3 regions of the Arthrobacter nitrophenolicus genome follow, and region 1 is predicted to be linked to each of the others. Evidence: riboswitches for the same ligand, from Rfam matches in the RefSeq annotation. Region 1 holds a riboswitch; each other region holds the start of a gene.
The links. A riboswitch is a leader RNA that binds a small molecule or an ion and turns the genes downstream of it on or off. The one in region 1 is predicted to bind cyclic di-AMP.

Region 1 (4,831 bases):
CCCACCCGTCCATCGCGGAGGAGGCATAGTGCGGCATGTCCTGCAGTGCCACAATGTCCTGGTCCAGCCTGCGTCCCAGGGCCAGCCCGAGTGCTACAGGCCCGGCAGGGATCGGCGTGGCGGCATCAAAGGCTGCCTGCCGGGCTTCTTCCCAGGTGTGGGCCAGATGGTGGTGCGCTTCCTGCCCTTCGGATTCGCCAGCTCCTGAGGGGGCGTCCTCGGTCATTCGCCGGGGGTCCCGGCGGCTTCAGCATCGTAGTCGGCGGCCAGGGAGCGGGCCACGGCAAGGGCCGAGTCCATGGAGGCGGCGTCTGTTGCATGGCCTGCCCCGGAGGCGAGGCCGGCGGCGTAGCCTGCAATGAAGGTGGTCAGCGGCGCGGCCGGGCGCACTACAGAATGGGCGGCCACTCCGGCAAGCGAGAGAATGGCATTGACATCCACCTGGACGTCTTCGAGTTCATAGGCCTGGAGCAGTGACCTGCACCATTCCTCCAGCGTCTCTTCCTGGCTTTTCATGAACTGCCTCCCAAGTTAACTGCGGCTGCGCCGGCCCTGGTCATCGTCCTGGTGGCCGGCGGCAATCCCTAGCGCGGCGGCATCGTCCCATGTGTCCACATCGGCTGTGGCCGCGGCGGGTACGGTGACAAGCTGCACGTCCAGACTAGCAAGGAGCGAGCGGACGGAGCCGTTGATTAAGGCTCCCCGGGCAGCGAGATCCTCCACGGCGTTTTTTAGCCCAGCCGTGCGATAAAAACCGGCGAGCGGCTGGGCCCTGCCATGGGGCGTGCCGTCGTCGGTTGCGGCCATGACCACGTCCGGCTTGCCGGGGCCATCAGCCGGTTCCGCTGACAGTGCGGAGGAGAGCCGGACCACGGCGTCGGCCACCAGTGGCATGTCGCAGGCAAGCACCAACGTGTACTCGGCTTCTCCCCCGCCCCGGGACAGTACCTCCAGCCCCGCAGCGATGGCGGCGGCGGGACCGGAAAATTCGGGCTGCTCCCGGCAGGATAGGACGGTTTCCGGCAGGCGCCCCGGATCCGGTCCGACCACCACAGTCCGGCGGGCACCGGACGCCGCATCGAGGGAACGTTCCAGCAAGGTGGCGCCACGGAAAAGCAGGTGCTGTTTGGGTACTCCGCCCAGCCGGGAGGACCGGCCTCCGGCGAGGATCAGGGCATCAAAATGCGGCAGCGGATCTTGCACGGTTCCAGCCTAGCCAGCGCAGGCAGGGACGCATAAACAGGAAAGGACCCGTCAGGCAGCGCGCTCCGGCAGCAGGAACGGGTCCCACGCGGGGGTGGGCTTCTCCAGTTCCTTGATCTGCCAGATGGTGCCGCGCGGAGGTTCCGGAACGAACCGGAGCTTCCAGCCCATTTCCGCGGGAGTGTGGTCACCCTTGGCATTGTTGCAGCGGAGGCAGGCTGCCACGAGGTTCTCCCAGGAGTCGGCTCCGCCGCGTGATTTTGGGTGGACGTGGTCGATCGTGTGCGCAGCCTTGCCGCAGTACGCGCACTTGTGCCCGTCGCGTCTCAGCACACCCCGGCGGCTGACGGCGGTGGCCTGGTTGTAGCGCGGGCGGATGTAGCGGTTGAGGAGGATTACCGAGGGGCGGCCCAGTATTTCCTGTGGACCCACCACGGGGTCGTCCCCTTCGGCCACCACGCTCGCTTTGCCCGTGAGCACAAGCACCAGCGCCCGGCGGAAAGTCACAACCGCCAGCGGTTCATATCCAGCATTCAGAACGAGAGTGCGCATGCACGTACCTCTTCACGGCCGCACCCGTCAGGGGCACGAGGGCCGGCTGCCCTCGGCATGTCCGGGCTATGGATCGACATCACAAGAGTAAACACAGAAGCGCATTATCAGGTAATCGCCGTCCCGGAAGAATTGTCCCGGACCCGCCAGCAGGCCACCGCCAACGGCGCAAGCACGCGCCTGCCCGAGGCGGCTGCCGCTGCAGTTTAAAAGGGGAAGGACCCCTGTCTTGCGGGCAGGGGTCCTTGCTCCATCGCCGGCCGTCGGGGGCTTCGGCCGGAAACGGAGGGTTCTAGTCGACGCGGATGAACACCGGGCCGGAGCCAACGTTGGCGCTGAAGACAACAGTCTGGTTGCCGTTGTAGCCGCCGTGGACTGCCTGGCCGTTGCCTGCGTAAACAGCGATGTGTGCCATGCCGGCGCCGCCGTCAGCGTAGTAGATCAGGTCGCCGGGCTGGGCCTCGGCCGCGCTCACGGTGCGACCCAGGGACAGGTAACCTGCGGGCCAGTCGTGGAAGTTGATGCCGACCGCGGCCAGGGAGTTGGTAACCAGCATCGTGCAGTCCTGCATGACACCAAGCTGGGCGTACGCGGCGGACAGGATGGCTGCGCCCTTGCCGCTGGCGGAAGCCGGTGCGGCGGGGGCCGACGCAGCGGAAACGGTGGCGGTGACCTTGGGAGCGGCAGCCGGCTGGGCAGCGGGGGCAGGGGCCGGCGCGGCTTCCTCCACCTCAACCTCGGGTTCTTCCACAACCACGGGAGCAGGCGTGGTGGTCACGGCCGGCTTCTCGTAGGTGATGGCGATGGTGGAAGCCGCGGAAATGGGCGCTTCGATAGCGGATTCAACTTCCAGGGCGGACGCCGGGGCCGAGTCGCGCTGGAAGTTGGCGTCGGCAGCGTTGGCCGCGATGCCGCTGGTCAGGACGAGACCGGAAGCCGCGGCGATCACGGCGGCCTGGCGTCCTACGCCGCCGGCGTTGTCGCCCACAGCCTTGGCAATGATGGCGATCGAGCTGGTTTTAGTGACCTCGGCGCGGTGCCGTGCGGTAGCACGAGTAGTCATCAGTTCTCTCTTTCGATTTCCTCGGGCCTGTGGGCAACCGAGAGTTTGGACGCGCCGGCATCTTGGGGGTACGTCGGCGCGCCCCGAACGGGGATGGTGATCTAGCGAAAAATTGCGGGCAAAGAAATAGTTCCCGGGGCCGAAGCCCCAAGAACTATTAGCCTGCGAGGGTGTAGAAGGAGGAGGAGCCGGTGGCGGCTACGGAGTGCAGAAGCGTCCCCTGGGAAGGGTTGAGGGCGCTGATCATCATGCCGTTGCCGACGTAGATGCCGACGTGCGCGCCGCCGTTCTGCATCACCAGGTCACCCGGCTGGGGGGTGGAGGTGGGGGTCATGGCGGTCCATGCGTTCACGCGGGGGATGCTGATGCCGGCCTGGGCGTAAACCCACTGGGTGAAGCCCGAGCAGTCCCAACCGGAGGTGGGGCTGGTGCCTCCCCAGACGTAGGGGCTGCCGATGCCGGTGTAGGCGATGGCGGCGAGGCCGGAAGTTGCCGCAGAAGCGGTGGCAGCAACAGCCTTTTCCGCCACGGTCGATGCGGTGGAAGCGGCGGCCTCGTCCTCGTCGTCAGAGGTGGACTGCGGGGTCACCCGTTCGACAACGGGAGCGGCGACGGTGGTGACCACCGGCCGCTCGAAGGACACGGTGGCGGTGGGTGCTGCGGTGACTGCAAGGGCGGTCTGCGCGGAACCGGACTCGGTGGAAGCGGAGATGCCGGCGGTGGTGTCCGCGGCGGTGGCCGGCAGTCCCATGCCAAGGACAAGGCCGGACGCGGCTGCAACTACAGCAGCCTGGCGACCCACTGTCCCGGCGTTGGCACTAACGGCCTTGGACACTGCGTCCAAAGGGTTGGTACGAACCGGTTGCGCACGGTGGCGCGCAGAATTCTGGCGTGAAGACACGAAGGTAGCCTCTCCCAATGCCTGCGAGGTGAGCTGTCGGATTCGGATGGGAGTCACCCGGCCGCGCCGCTTCAAGGAAGCTTTGCGACTTAACCCCAAGGCCTTCCGTGAAGAAGGCCAAAATTGGTTCCCCCGCCCCTGCCAGACGATGAAATGCGAACGGACCTTGAGCGGTGGCAGAGTTAGGCAATCCGCACAAGAGCGTCAACTTCGGAAAAGTTGACGCGAGTTAGACGGTACAGGAGTTTCGAGCGAATGTCACATTCAGGTCACGACTGGTCACGCTAATTCGAGAGTCAGCCATCATTTGACTAGAGCCAGCCTGTCGGATCCACGACTTCGCCGTTGACCTGCACTTCGAAGTGCAGGTGGCAGCCGGTGGAGGCTCCGGTGGTGCCGCTCAGTGCCACAACGTCGCCGCGCGAGACCGTCTGGCCTTCGGACACATTGAACGACGAGAGGTGGTTGTAAGTGGTCTCCAGGCCGTTACCGTGGTCGATCACCACACGGTTGCCGCCACCGAACTGGTGCCAGCCGACGAACGTTACGGTGCCGGTGGCGGCCGCGAGGACAGAGGTGCCGCACTGGGCAACATAGTCCTGACCGCGGTGGAAGTCGCCGGATCCGCCGGTGATGGGGCTGACGCGGTAACCGAAGGGGGAGGCTGTGCTCATCGACGCCAGCGGGGCGCCCAGGCTTCCTGCGGAAGCGGCCCGGGAAACGGCGCCGGCGGACTGTGCGCTCAGGAGCTGCTTGAGCTTGCCGTCCGGGTCTGCCTGGGTCACGACGGCCGAGCGGCTGAAGTCGATCTGGGCCCCGGCCTCGGCAGAAATCGCGGGCTGCGGGGTGACGGCCGAGGCTGCAACTGGAGCTATGCCCGCCTCATCGGTGGCCATGACCGGGCTGGTGGCCGGGACAGTGACGGTGAGCACCAGGCCGGTGGCAGCCAGGGCCACGCCGGCCTTCTGGCCAATACCGCTCGCCGAGGCAAACTCGGTGATCTGCCGGAACGGACCCCGACGGCGGCGCGCATCACGGTGGAGATCGCGGGGGCGCTCCGTGTGGATGACTTCGACGACACGCGGCGCCGAAGCGGGGCCTGCCGCGCGGCG
Region 2 (4,831 bases), 1.4 Mb from region 1:
CCGGATCTTCCCGTTCCTGGCCGTCTTCGCCGTGGCCAATACGGCACTGATCAACATGCTCATGGCCAGCCGGCTGATCTACGGCCTGGCCCGCCAGCAGGTCCTGCCGCATCCCCTGGGCAAGGTCCTGCCGGTCCGCCGCACCCCGTGGGCGGGCATTGCCTTCTCCACCGTCCTTGCCCTGGGGCTCATCCTCTACGTGACCAGCGATCCGGAAAGCAACATTGTCGCCAACCTTTCCGGCACAACGGCGTTCCTGCTGCTGTGCGTCTTCACCGTCGTCAACGTGGCGTGCCTGGTGCTGCGGAGGAAACGGGATCCGAACCGGAAAGTCTTCTTCACCTCGCCCGGACCCCTGCCCCTGGTCGCAGCCATCCTTTGCGCCTTCCTGGCCGGGCCGTGGGTGGGACGGAACGTGATCCAGTACCAGATAGCCGGCGGACTGATGGCCATCGGCGTGGTCCTCTGGCTCGCCACCTGGCTGATCAACCGCCGGACCAACCGCGGGGATAGGGTTAACCCATGACTGCAGCTGCAGAATCAACCGTCACTTTCGACAGCCGCTTCGCCAGCGAACTGGCAGATATGGCAGTTCCCTGGCAGGCGGAGGAAGCCCCGGAGCCCCGGCTCCTGGTCTTCAACGACGCCCTCGCGGAAGAACTCGGGCTGGATGCCAGCTACCTGCGCAGCCCGGAAGGCGTGCGGTTGCTGCTGGGCAACCACGTGCCGGAAGGGGCCGCTCCGGTGGCCCAGGCCTACGCCGGCCACCAGTTCGGCGGCTACTCACCCCTCCTCGGGGACGGACGCGCCCTCCTGCTCGGCGAAATCGTGGACGCCAACGGCCGCCTGCGCGATATCCACCTCAAAGGCTCGGGCCGCACACCGTTCGCGCGGGCAGGGGACGGCCGTGCCGTCGTCGGGCCCATGCTCCGTGAATACCTCGTCAGTGAGGCAATGCACGCGATGGGCATTCCCACCACCAGGTCGCTCGCCGTCGTCGGCACCGGACGCATGGTGCGCCGGGACGACATGCTGCCCGGGGCGGTCCTGGCCAGGGTGGCCGGCAGCCACCTGCGGGTGGGAAGTTTCCAGTACGCGCGGGCCACGGACAACCTCGAGCTGCTGCGCCGCCTGGCGGACCACGCCATCAGCCGGCATTACCCTGCCGCCGCCGAGGCAGACAATCCCTATCTTGCGCTGTTCCGGGCGGTGGTGTCGGCCCAGGCTGCGCTCGTGGCGCAATGGATGCTGGTGGGCTTCGTCCACGGCGTGATGAACACGGACAACATGACCATTTCCGGCGAGACCATCGACTACGGCCCCTGCGCATTCATGGACGACTTCAACCCGGCCGCCGTTTACAGTTCCATTGATGTGGGCGGGCGGTACGCCTATGCCAACCAGCCGGTCATCGCCGAATGGAACCTGGCCCGCCTCGCCGAGTCGATCCTCCCGCTGATCAACGAGGACCAGGAGCAGGCTGTCGCTCCCGCCGTGGAGGCGCTGGGCGAATTCCGCGGGCAGTACAGCGATGCGTGGTTCAACGGAATGCAGGCCAAGCTGGGCCTGCCGGCCGTCCCCGCGGGAAGCCCTGAAGCCGAAGCGGCGTCCGAACTGGTGGACGGCGTGGTAGCGATCCTGAAGGACGGCCCCGTGGACTACACCCGGTTCTTCCGCTACCTGGGCGAAGCGGCGCGCGGAAATGAACGGCCGGTCCGCGGCATGGTCATGGACCTCGCGGCATTTGATGCCTGGGCCGGCCGCTGGCGGTCCATGAAACCGGACGCGGACCGGATGGACCGGCTAAACCCCGTGTACATTCCGCGGAACCACCTGGTGGAAGAGGCCCTGGCTGCAGCCACCGGGGGCGACCTGGAGCCACTGAACAGGCTCCTGGAAGCAGTGCGTGCCCCCTATGAAGAGCGTCCCGGCCTGGAACGCTACGCCGAAGGGGCCCCGGAAGACTTCGGCAAGTACATGACGTTCTGCGGTACGTGACAGAAAGAGCCGGACTCTGCCGGAAGCACATTAACGGGCAAGGGCGGCGGCCGGGAGTTCCCGGCCGCCGCCCTTGTCTCTGTACTGCGTCTGTTGCGGCTGCTTCAGCTGCGCCGGGTGACTAGGCTACCCGGACGAAGGAAGCTCCACTGAGCCAGCTGATGGAGTGGACTTCGGTCTTGTAGCCGTCCACGCCGCCGCTGACAACCTGGCCGTCGCCGGCGTAGACGCCCACGTGGCCGGCAGTGATCACCAGGTCGCCGGGGGCGGGGGTGCCCACGGTGGTGCCGTACTGGTAGAACTGGCCGGGAGCCAGGTCACCGACGGACAGGCCAACGGAGCGCAGTGCCTTCTCCACCATGGCGGTGCAGTCCTGCTGCACGCCCAGCTGGCTGTAGGCGGAAGCCAGGATGGCTGCGCCGGTGCCGGTGCCGGTGGCGGCCGGGGCGGGAGCCGGGGCCGGGGCAACGGCGGCGGAGGCGTAGTTCACGGTGGTTCCGGTGCTCGCCAGGGCCGGTGCGGCCGGAGCAGGCGCAGCAGCAGGTGCCACGTAGCCGGCGCCCGGAATGGTGATCTGGTCACCGGGGTAGATGATGGTGGAAATATCCAGGCCGTTGGCGGCCAGCACGTCGTTCAGGCTGACGCCATGTGCAGCCGAGATGGCACCCAGGGTATCGCCGGAGACCACGGTGTAGACGTTGCCGGCGGCGGGGGCTGCGGCAGCGGGAGCAGCCACGGCAGCGGCCGGAGCGCTGTACGCCTGGACGCTAGCGGTTTCGGTGGTGTCCGGGCCGGTCACGCCAGCGTGGGCGGGAGCTCCAACACCGAACGCAATGCCGGACGCAGCGGCAACTGCGAGCACCGGACGGCTGAGCGTCCGGGCCTGGGACTTTGCGGAAGCAGCCAAGCCCTGGAGCGCGATTGAGCGGGCCGGAGTCGCGCGGTGACGGGCGGTAGGAAAATTTTTTGACACGTGTGATCGCCTCTCCCATGCCTGCGGGGTGAGCTGTCGGGTTCGGGTTGGAGATACCCGGCCGAAGGGCGACCGCCCGTAATGGACGAAGGCGCTGTCGACTTAACCCCAAGGCCACAAATGGCCGTGGAAACTTGGTTCCCCCGTCCCTGCCAGCTGGAAAGCGGTTGAATCCCGTATCAGTGGCAGGGCTCGGCATACTGATGGGAATGTCCCGTTTTGGGAGGGACACCTGAAGACCATAACCCGGCCCCGGAGCAATTGTCACGTTTGGGTAACATCCGAGGCGCTTCTATCATATTAAGCAAATGTTTGGAGTTTCATACCACATCCGGTTGACCTCGGGTGATACCGAGCGTCCGGCGCGGCCTGTTATTTGTGTCACAAAATCATAAAGACAAAGCAGGCTGGCGGTCCTAACCCTCAACCTCGCATTGAAACCCGATAGGCTTCGGAACTATGCGCCTGATCGGAAGCATGCTGATGCCCCCGCTGCTGGGAGGGGTGCTGGCCCTCGCCCTGGCCGGCCCGTCCGCCCTGCTTCCGGCGTCCGCGGACGACGCCCCGCCGGGCGGGTATCCCTCGTGGGAGGACGTGCAGAAAGCGCAGCAGTCGGAAGCCGGCAAGGCGGCCGAAATCGAGAAGATCACAGGCCTGCTGCAAGGCCTGCAATCCGAATCCGAAACGCTCGGGGCAGCCGCCGTCGTATCTGCGGCCGATTATGCACTGGCCGACGCCGCCCTGCAGTCCGCAACAACGAGGGTGGATGCCCTTGCCGGCCAGGCTGCCGAGGCAAATGCGGAGTTGCAGCGGCATCAGCAGGCGATTGGTGCGCTGGCCGCCAGGTCGTACAAAACCGGCGGAACCACCATGGGACTCTTTGTGGCACTGGAAGCCCTTGAGAACAACAGCATTCACGGGCTCAATGTGGTTGAAGTCGTGGGAGCCAAGACCGCGGACCTGGTCAGCCGGGCGGAGGCCGCGGGAAAGGCCACCGCTGCCCTGGCGGAGCAGGAAAAGGCCGCCCGGGCGGAGCGTGAACGCCTGTCCGGAGAGGCGAAGGCCAAACTGGACGCTGCCCGTTCCGCCCAGGACGCGGTGGCCCGCCAGGTCGCCGAAGAGCAGCGGCGCAGCGGAGAGTTGACCGCCCAGCTGGCATCCCTCAAGGGCACGACGGCGGCGCTTGAGGGCGAATACCGGCAAGGCCGGGCGGCGCTTGCGGCCTATGAGGCGGCGCAGGCAGCCAAACGCGCCGCTGCCGAGGAGCAGGCCCGCCGGCAGGCGGCTGCAGATGCCGCCCTTGCCGCTGCGCAAAAGCCTCCCGCACCGCCAAACCCGGCCCAGGCGGTACCGGTGCCAGTGAACCCCCCGCCGGTAAATCCGGCACCGGTCAACACCAACCCGGCCCCGGCGGACCCCGGCCCCGTCGCCCCTGCGCCGGCAAGCCCCGCCCCGCCTGCCGTCGTCGTGCCCTCCGTGCCGGGTGGCGCTGTCAACGATCCCGCCGCAGCCAAAAGCTATGCCTCCGGCCGCCTCGCGTCCTATGGATGGGGGCAGGACCAGTTCCTCTGCCTCGCCCAGCTCTGGACGAAGGAATCCAACTGGCTGACCACTGCCACCAACCCCTACTCCGGAGCCTATGGAATTCCGCAGGCCCTGCCGCCCGGCAAGCTGGGAAGCGCCGGCAGCGACTGGCTCACCAGCTACCGCACCCAGATCGAGTGGGGGCTGGGGTATATCCGGGACCGCTACCGGACACCCTGCGCGGCGTGGGACCACTCCGTGGCCAGGAACTGGTACTGAGGGGCGCGCTAGGCTTTCTCCATGCCAGATTTTGAGCGGTTCCGGGTGCTGCTTGAG
Region 3 (4,831 bases), 140 kb from region 1:
TGGACCCGATGCTCGCCACCGGCGGAACCCTGCGCGAGGCCATCAAGTTCCTGTTCAAGCGCGGCGCCTCGGACGTCACGTGCATCTGCCTGCTGGCCGCACCCGAGGGCCTCGCCAAGCTGGAAGAGGAGCTTTCGGACGCCAATGTCACCATCGTCCTGGCCTCCATTGACGAAAAGCTGAACGACAAGTCCTACATTGTTCCCGGCCTCGGGGACGCGGGCGACCGCCTGTACGGCATCGCCGGCTGAGGTTCAAGCCTTCCAAGACAAGGAGCGCAGCCGTAGCCTGTGCCCATGGACTGGAAACTTGAACTCGTGTTTGTCCCTGTGTCCGACGTGGACCGCGCCAAGGATTTTTACGTCAACAAGGTGGGCTTCAACGCCGATTTCGACCAGCGGCCCACTGAGTCCATCCGCTTCGTCCAGCTGACGCCGCCGGGCTCGGCCTGCTCCATCTGCATCGGGGAAGGACTCACGGACGCCCCTCCGGGGACCGGCTCCAACCTCCAGCTGGTGGTCAACGACATCGATGCCGCGCACCGCCACCTCAAGGAGAACGGCGTGGACGTCAGCGACGTGGACGTTCAGGACTGGGGCCACTTCGTCTACTTCGCCGATCCGGACGGCAACAGGTGGGCGGTGCAGTACATCCCCGGACGGGATTCTTAACACAAACGGTGGTTGAGCCTGTCGAAACCCGCCCGGGTTTCGACAGGCTCAACCACCGTTCTGTACCTCAGCTGCGGTTTAGTACCAGTTGTTGGCGTAGTGGAAGTTCAGCGCGCCACAGGGGGACTGGTAGCGCTCCTTGATGTAGTTCAGGCCCCAGTTGATCTGCGTGCGGTAGTTGGTGAGGTAGTCCGCACCGGCGCTTGCCATCTTCTCGGCGGGCAGGGACTGGACGATGCCGTAGGCACCGCTGCTGGGGTTGGTTGCCGTGGTGGTCCAGTCGGATTCCTTGGTCCACAGCGTCACCAGGCACTGCATCTGGTCCTGGGCCCAGCCGTAGGAACCGAGCTGGCCGGCCGCGTAGGCCTGGGCGCCTGCCGGGTCATTGACCGCGACGACCGGAGCAGGCTCCGGTGCAGGAGCGGGCTCGGGTGCCGGAGCCGGTTCTGCGGCGGGGGCGGGCTCCGGTGCGGGTGCCGGGGCGGGCTCGGCGGCCTGCGGAACAACGTTGATTTCGGCGGGGGCGGGGGACTCGGCAGGGTTGGACCGGATCTCGCTCTTTTCGATGCTCATCTGCGCATCGGAGGACGCCGCCGAGGTGCTGGTGGTGGTTGCGGCCGGAATCAAAGCATTCGTCGCCTGGCCGGCGGCGCCGATACCTACCAGCAGCGCACCGGACGTTGCGAGGACCGCGGCGCGCTTGCCGAGGGTGAACTTCTTGCCTTCCGGACGCTGGGAATCGCTGCCTGAGCCCTTTTTTGGGCGCGGTTTAGCCGGGAATGTAAACATGATGAATCGCCTCTCACACCTGCGGAGTTAGCTGTCGGGTTCGGATGAGGGCATCCGGCCGCACGGAAAAATCACGTGCTGGCTTAACCCCAAGGGCAATCAGTGCCCGGGACGGTGGGTCCCCCGCCTCTGCCTTCGATCAAGCGGAATCCGGGAAGTGGCAGAGCTTGGCGTCATCCGGATATACGGCCCGAACGGGAACCGTACCTAATCGACGGTACAGGAGATGGGCGCATAAGTCACATTTAGGTAACGGACATCACGGCATCGGCGCGTCGAGTTGTGCAATCTAGCGCATCAGGGGCAGTTGGAGGGCGAACTCTGTCCTCCCGGGCTGTGACGTCACCGTGACCTTGCCGCCATGCGCCTCGATGATGGATTGCACGATGGACAAGCCGAGTCCGCTGGTTCCCTCAGCGGCCGAGGCCCCCGCCTGGTCACCCGCACCCTTCCGCGCTGCGTCTGCGCGGGCGAACCGGGAAAACACGTGGTCCACGAACTCCTCGGGGATGCCGCCGCCGTCGTCCGTTACGGTCACCACCGCAGCGCCCTCGGATGTGGTGCCGACGCCGGTGACCACCGTGGTTCCCGCCGGCGTGTGCTTGCGTGCATTCGACAGCAGGTTCATCAGGACCTGCCGCAACTGAGCGGCGTCCCCGTTGACCAGGACCGGTTCGTCGGGCAGTTCCAGCCGCCAGGTGTGGGCAGGGGCCATGACCTTTTCGTCACTCACGCTCTCCACCACGAGTTGCGTGAGATCCACCTCGCTGAGCTTCAGGGGCTGCCCCTCGTCCAGCCTTGCCAGCAGCAGCAGGTCTTCCACCAGTGCCGTCATCCGCTCGGACTGGCTCTGCACCCTGGCCAGCGACTTCTGCCCGTCCGGTGTGAAGTCCTCGGTCATCCGCATCAGCTCGGTGTACCCGCGGATCGCCGTCAGCGGCGTCCGCAGCTCGTGCGAGGCGTCGGCAACGAACTGCCGCACCTTGGTCTCGCTCTTCTGCCGGGCCTGCAGCGCATTCGCCACGTTGTCCAGCATGAGGTTCAGCGCGTGCCCCACGCTGCCCACTTCTGTTCCGGGGTTGGAGTTTGACGGCGGCACGCGGACTGCCAGCGCCACCTCGCCGGCATCGAGGGGCAGTTGCGACACCCGCGTGGCAACCTCGGACAGCTGCTCCAGGGGCTTCATGGTGCGCCGGATCAGGACGGTTCCCACCAGCCCGATCATCAGCAGCCCCGCCAGGGACACGAACACGAAGGTCCAGACCAGGGAGGCAAGGGTGCTTTCCTTGCCGGCGAGCGGCAGGCCGGTCACCAGGACATCGCCAAAGTTGGTCTGCACGGCAACCAGGCGGTATCCGCCATTGGACAATGTCCGGTCCACGGGGCGGCCATCGGCGGGCAGTTCCAGCAGGATCTCCTTATCCTCTGTGGACAGTGGGGCCCGCGTGGTGTCGGAGGCAAGAAAGCCGCCGCTGTTCACCTGGCCACTGACGATTCTTGCGTTGACGGTCCCCACGCTCTGCCCGCGTGCATCCAGCGGATCCCTGCCGTTGAAGCCGCCCATGGGAGGGCGGCCGGGATCGTTGGCCCGGTCCGCGGCCTGGTTGAGCTGGTCGTCCAGCTGGCGGGTAAGGAAGGCATCCATGGAGGCATAACTGGCCACGCCCACGGCTCCGCAGATGGCGATCAGCAGCGCCATGGCCAACGCGATAAGGCGGGTGCGCAGGTGCCAGGTGGCGGGCTTGAACCAGCTCCGGGGGTGGGCTGCCGGAGCTTGAGGGGTGGCCATGGCTTCCTACTCCGCCGGCTTGATGACGTAGCCAGCACCGCGCACGGTGTGGATCATCGGCGGGTGGGCGGCGTCGATCTTCTTGCGGAGGTACGAGATGTAGAGCTCCACGATGTTGGCCTGGCCGCCGAAGTCGTAGTCCCAGACCCGGTCCAGGATCTGCGCTTTGCTGATGACGCGCTTGGGGTTCTCCATCAAATAGCGGAGGAGTTCAAACTGGGTGGCGGTGAGCTGGACGTCTTGGCCCGCCCGTGTCACCTCCCGGGTGTCCACGTTGAGCACCAGGTCGCCCACCACCAGTTCGGAGGTGTCCATGGCGGCCACGCCGGAACGCTGCACCAGCCGGTGGAGCCGGAGCAGGACCTCTTCCATGCTGAAAGGCTTGGTGACGTAATCGTCGCCGCCCGCTGCCAGTCCTACGATGCGGTCCTGGATGGCGTCCTTCGCGGTGAGGAAGAGCGCCGGGACCTCGGGTGCGAATGCACGGATCCTGCCCAGCAGCTCCACGCCGTCGAATCCGGGGAGCATGACATCCAGCACCAGGACGTCCGGGCGGAAGTCCTTGGCGAGCTTCACTGCCTCGGGGCCGTCAGCGGCAACAGCAACGGACCAGCCCGCCATGCGCAGTCCCATGCTCATCAGTTCAGAGAGGCTGGGCTCGTCGTCCACCACCAGGGCGCGGATAGGGGAGCCGTCCGGGTGTGAGAGCTTGGGCAGGTTGTTCGTGGTGGAGTGCGGTGTGGCCATGGAACAACTCTCCGATCCTTCGGTATGGCCCGGCTAAGGGATTCCTGTGACCGGGCTGTGAATCCCAGCCTAGCCAGCTGGATACCGCGACGGCCCCGGAACGGGCGGCATGGAGCAGTAACGCTGAACCAACTTGAGGCATTTGAGGTGATTCCAGGCGTCTCCCGGCCGATTCAGGTGGGTCCGTCGGGAAAATTTTCTTCCCTTGCTCCGCGCGCCGCTGGACACGTGCCCGGGGAGTAAGGGGCAATTTTGGCATTTCGCACTCAGTTGAATAAAAATGGCCAGGAAGCCCCGATGGGCGAAGGAAATTCTGTGGGCAGCGCTGTGCGGGTCGCAGAATCGGATAACGAATGTTATTCTTTGGCGTCCGCCAGAATCGTGATCTGCGCCACAATAGAGCATTTCGTCTCACAATGCGGACGATCTGGTCCATTGTTACTTGCAAGTTGCCATTGTTACGCTGCACACTTCCAATGTGAACAAGAACTCAACAGCACCTGCAGCCGCAGAATATTGGCCCAGCACATCAGCTGCTGCCGACATGCGCTGTTGTCGAATGCACGCCTGACCTTCTCCACCCCTCGAAGTTCTTAGGCATTCGCCCCCAAGCCCAGCGTCGGGCGCCCCTCCCCAGTTCGCATTGCGGGGAAACCCAGCATTCGAGCCGCGATGGCGGCCATTCACATTGAGGTAAGCAATCCATGTCAGTTGCATCCGGATACGTCCACATCTCTGTCCGTAACGCCGCCAAGGCGGGCCAGCCCTCCGGCCTCCGCCCCGGCTTTGGCCCCCGCCCGTCAGTCTCGCCGTCTTCCGGAAGCAGCTTTCCTGC

Region 2: linked by a shared signal. The riboswitch ahead of ACJJV6_RS18300 (LysM peptidoglycan-binding domain-containing protein) and the one ahead of ACJJV6_RS12070 (C40 family peptidase) in region 1 are both predicted to bind cyclic di-AMP.
Region 3: linked by a shared signal. The riboswitch ahead of ACJJV6_RS11455 (hypothetical protein) and the one ahead of ACJJV6_RS12070 (C40 family peptidase) in region 1 are both predicted to bind cyclic di-AMP.

What each region holds. Positions count from the first base shown of each region.
Region 1 covers NZ_CP174504.1:2,574,264-2,579,094, reverse strand. The annotation lists gene ACJJV6_RS12095 (molybdopterin molybdotransferase MoeA) at 1-226, opposite strand, end outside; gene ACJJV6_RS12090 (DUF6457 domain-containing protein) at 223-516, opposite strand; gene ACJJV6_RS12085 (molybdenum cofactor guanylyltransferase) at 532-1,203, opposite strand; gene ACJJV6_RS12080 (HNH endonuclease) at 1,255-1,755, opposite strand; gene ACJJV6_RS12075 (NlpC/P60 family protein) at 2,048-2,818, opposite strand; gene ACJJV6_RS12070 (C40 family peptidase) at 2,976-3,653, opposite strand; cyclic di-AMP (ydaO/yuaA leader) riboswitch at 3,724-3,918, opposite strand; gene ACJJV6_RS12065 (M23 family metallopeptidase) at 4,031-4,831, opposite strand, start outside.
Region 2 covers NZ_CP174504.1:3,958,870-3,963,700, reverse strand. The annotation lists gene ACJJV6_RS18310 (APC family permease) at 1-526, shown strand, start outside; gene ACJJV6_RS18305 (protein adenylyltransferase SelO) at 523-1,998, shown strand; gene ACJJV6_RS18300 (LysM peptidoglycan-binding domain-containing protein) at 2,120-2,971, opposite strand; cyclic di-AMP (ydaO/yuaA leader) riboswitch at 2,975-3,179, opposite strand; gene ACJJV6_RS18295 (lytic transglycosylase domain-containing protein) at 3,431-4,774, shown strand; gene ACJJV6_RS18290 (TraR/DksA C4-type zinc finger protein) at 4,796-4,831, shown strand, end outside.
Region 3 covers NZ_CP174504.1:2,429,291-2,434,121, forward strand. The annotation lists gene upp (uracil phosphoribosyltransferase) at 1-251, shown strand, start outside; gene ACJJV6_RS11450 (glyoxalase superfamily protein) at 297-671, shown strand; gene ACJJV6_RS11455 (hypothetical protein) at 750-1,460, opposite strand; cyclic di-AMP (ydaO/yuaA leader) riboswitch at 1,466-1,626, opposite strand; gene ACJJV6_RS11460 (sensor histidine kinase) at 1,750-3,249, opposite strand; gene ACJJV6_RS11465 (response regulator transcription factor) at 3,256-3,996, opposite strand; gene ACJJV6_RS11470 (winged helix-turn-helix domain-containing protein) at 4,701-4,831, shown strand, end outside.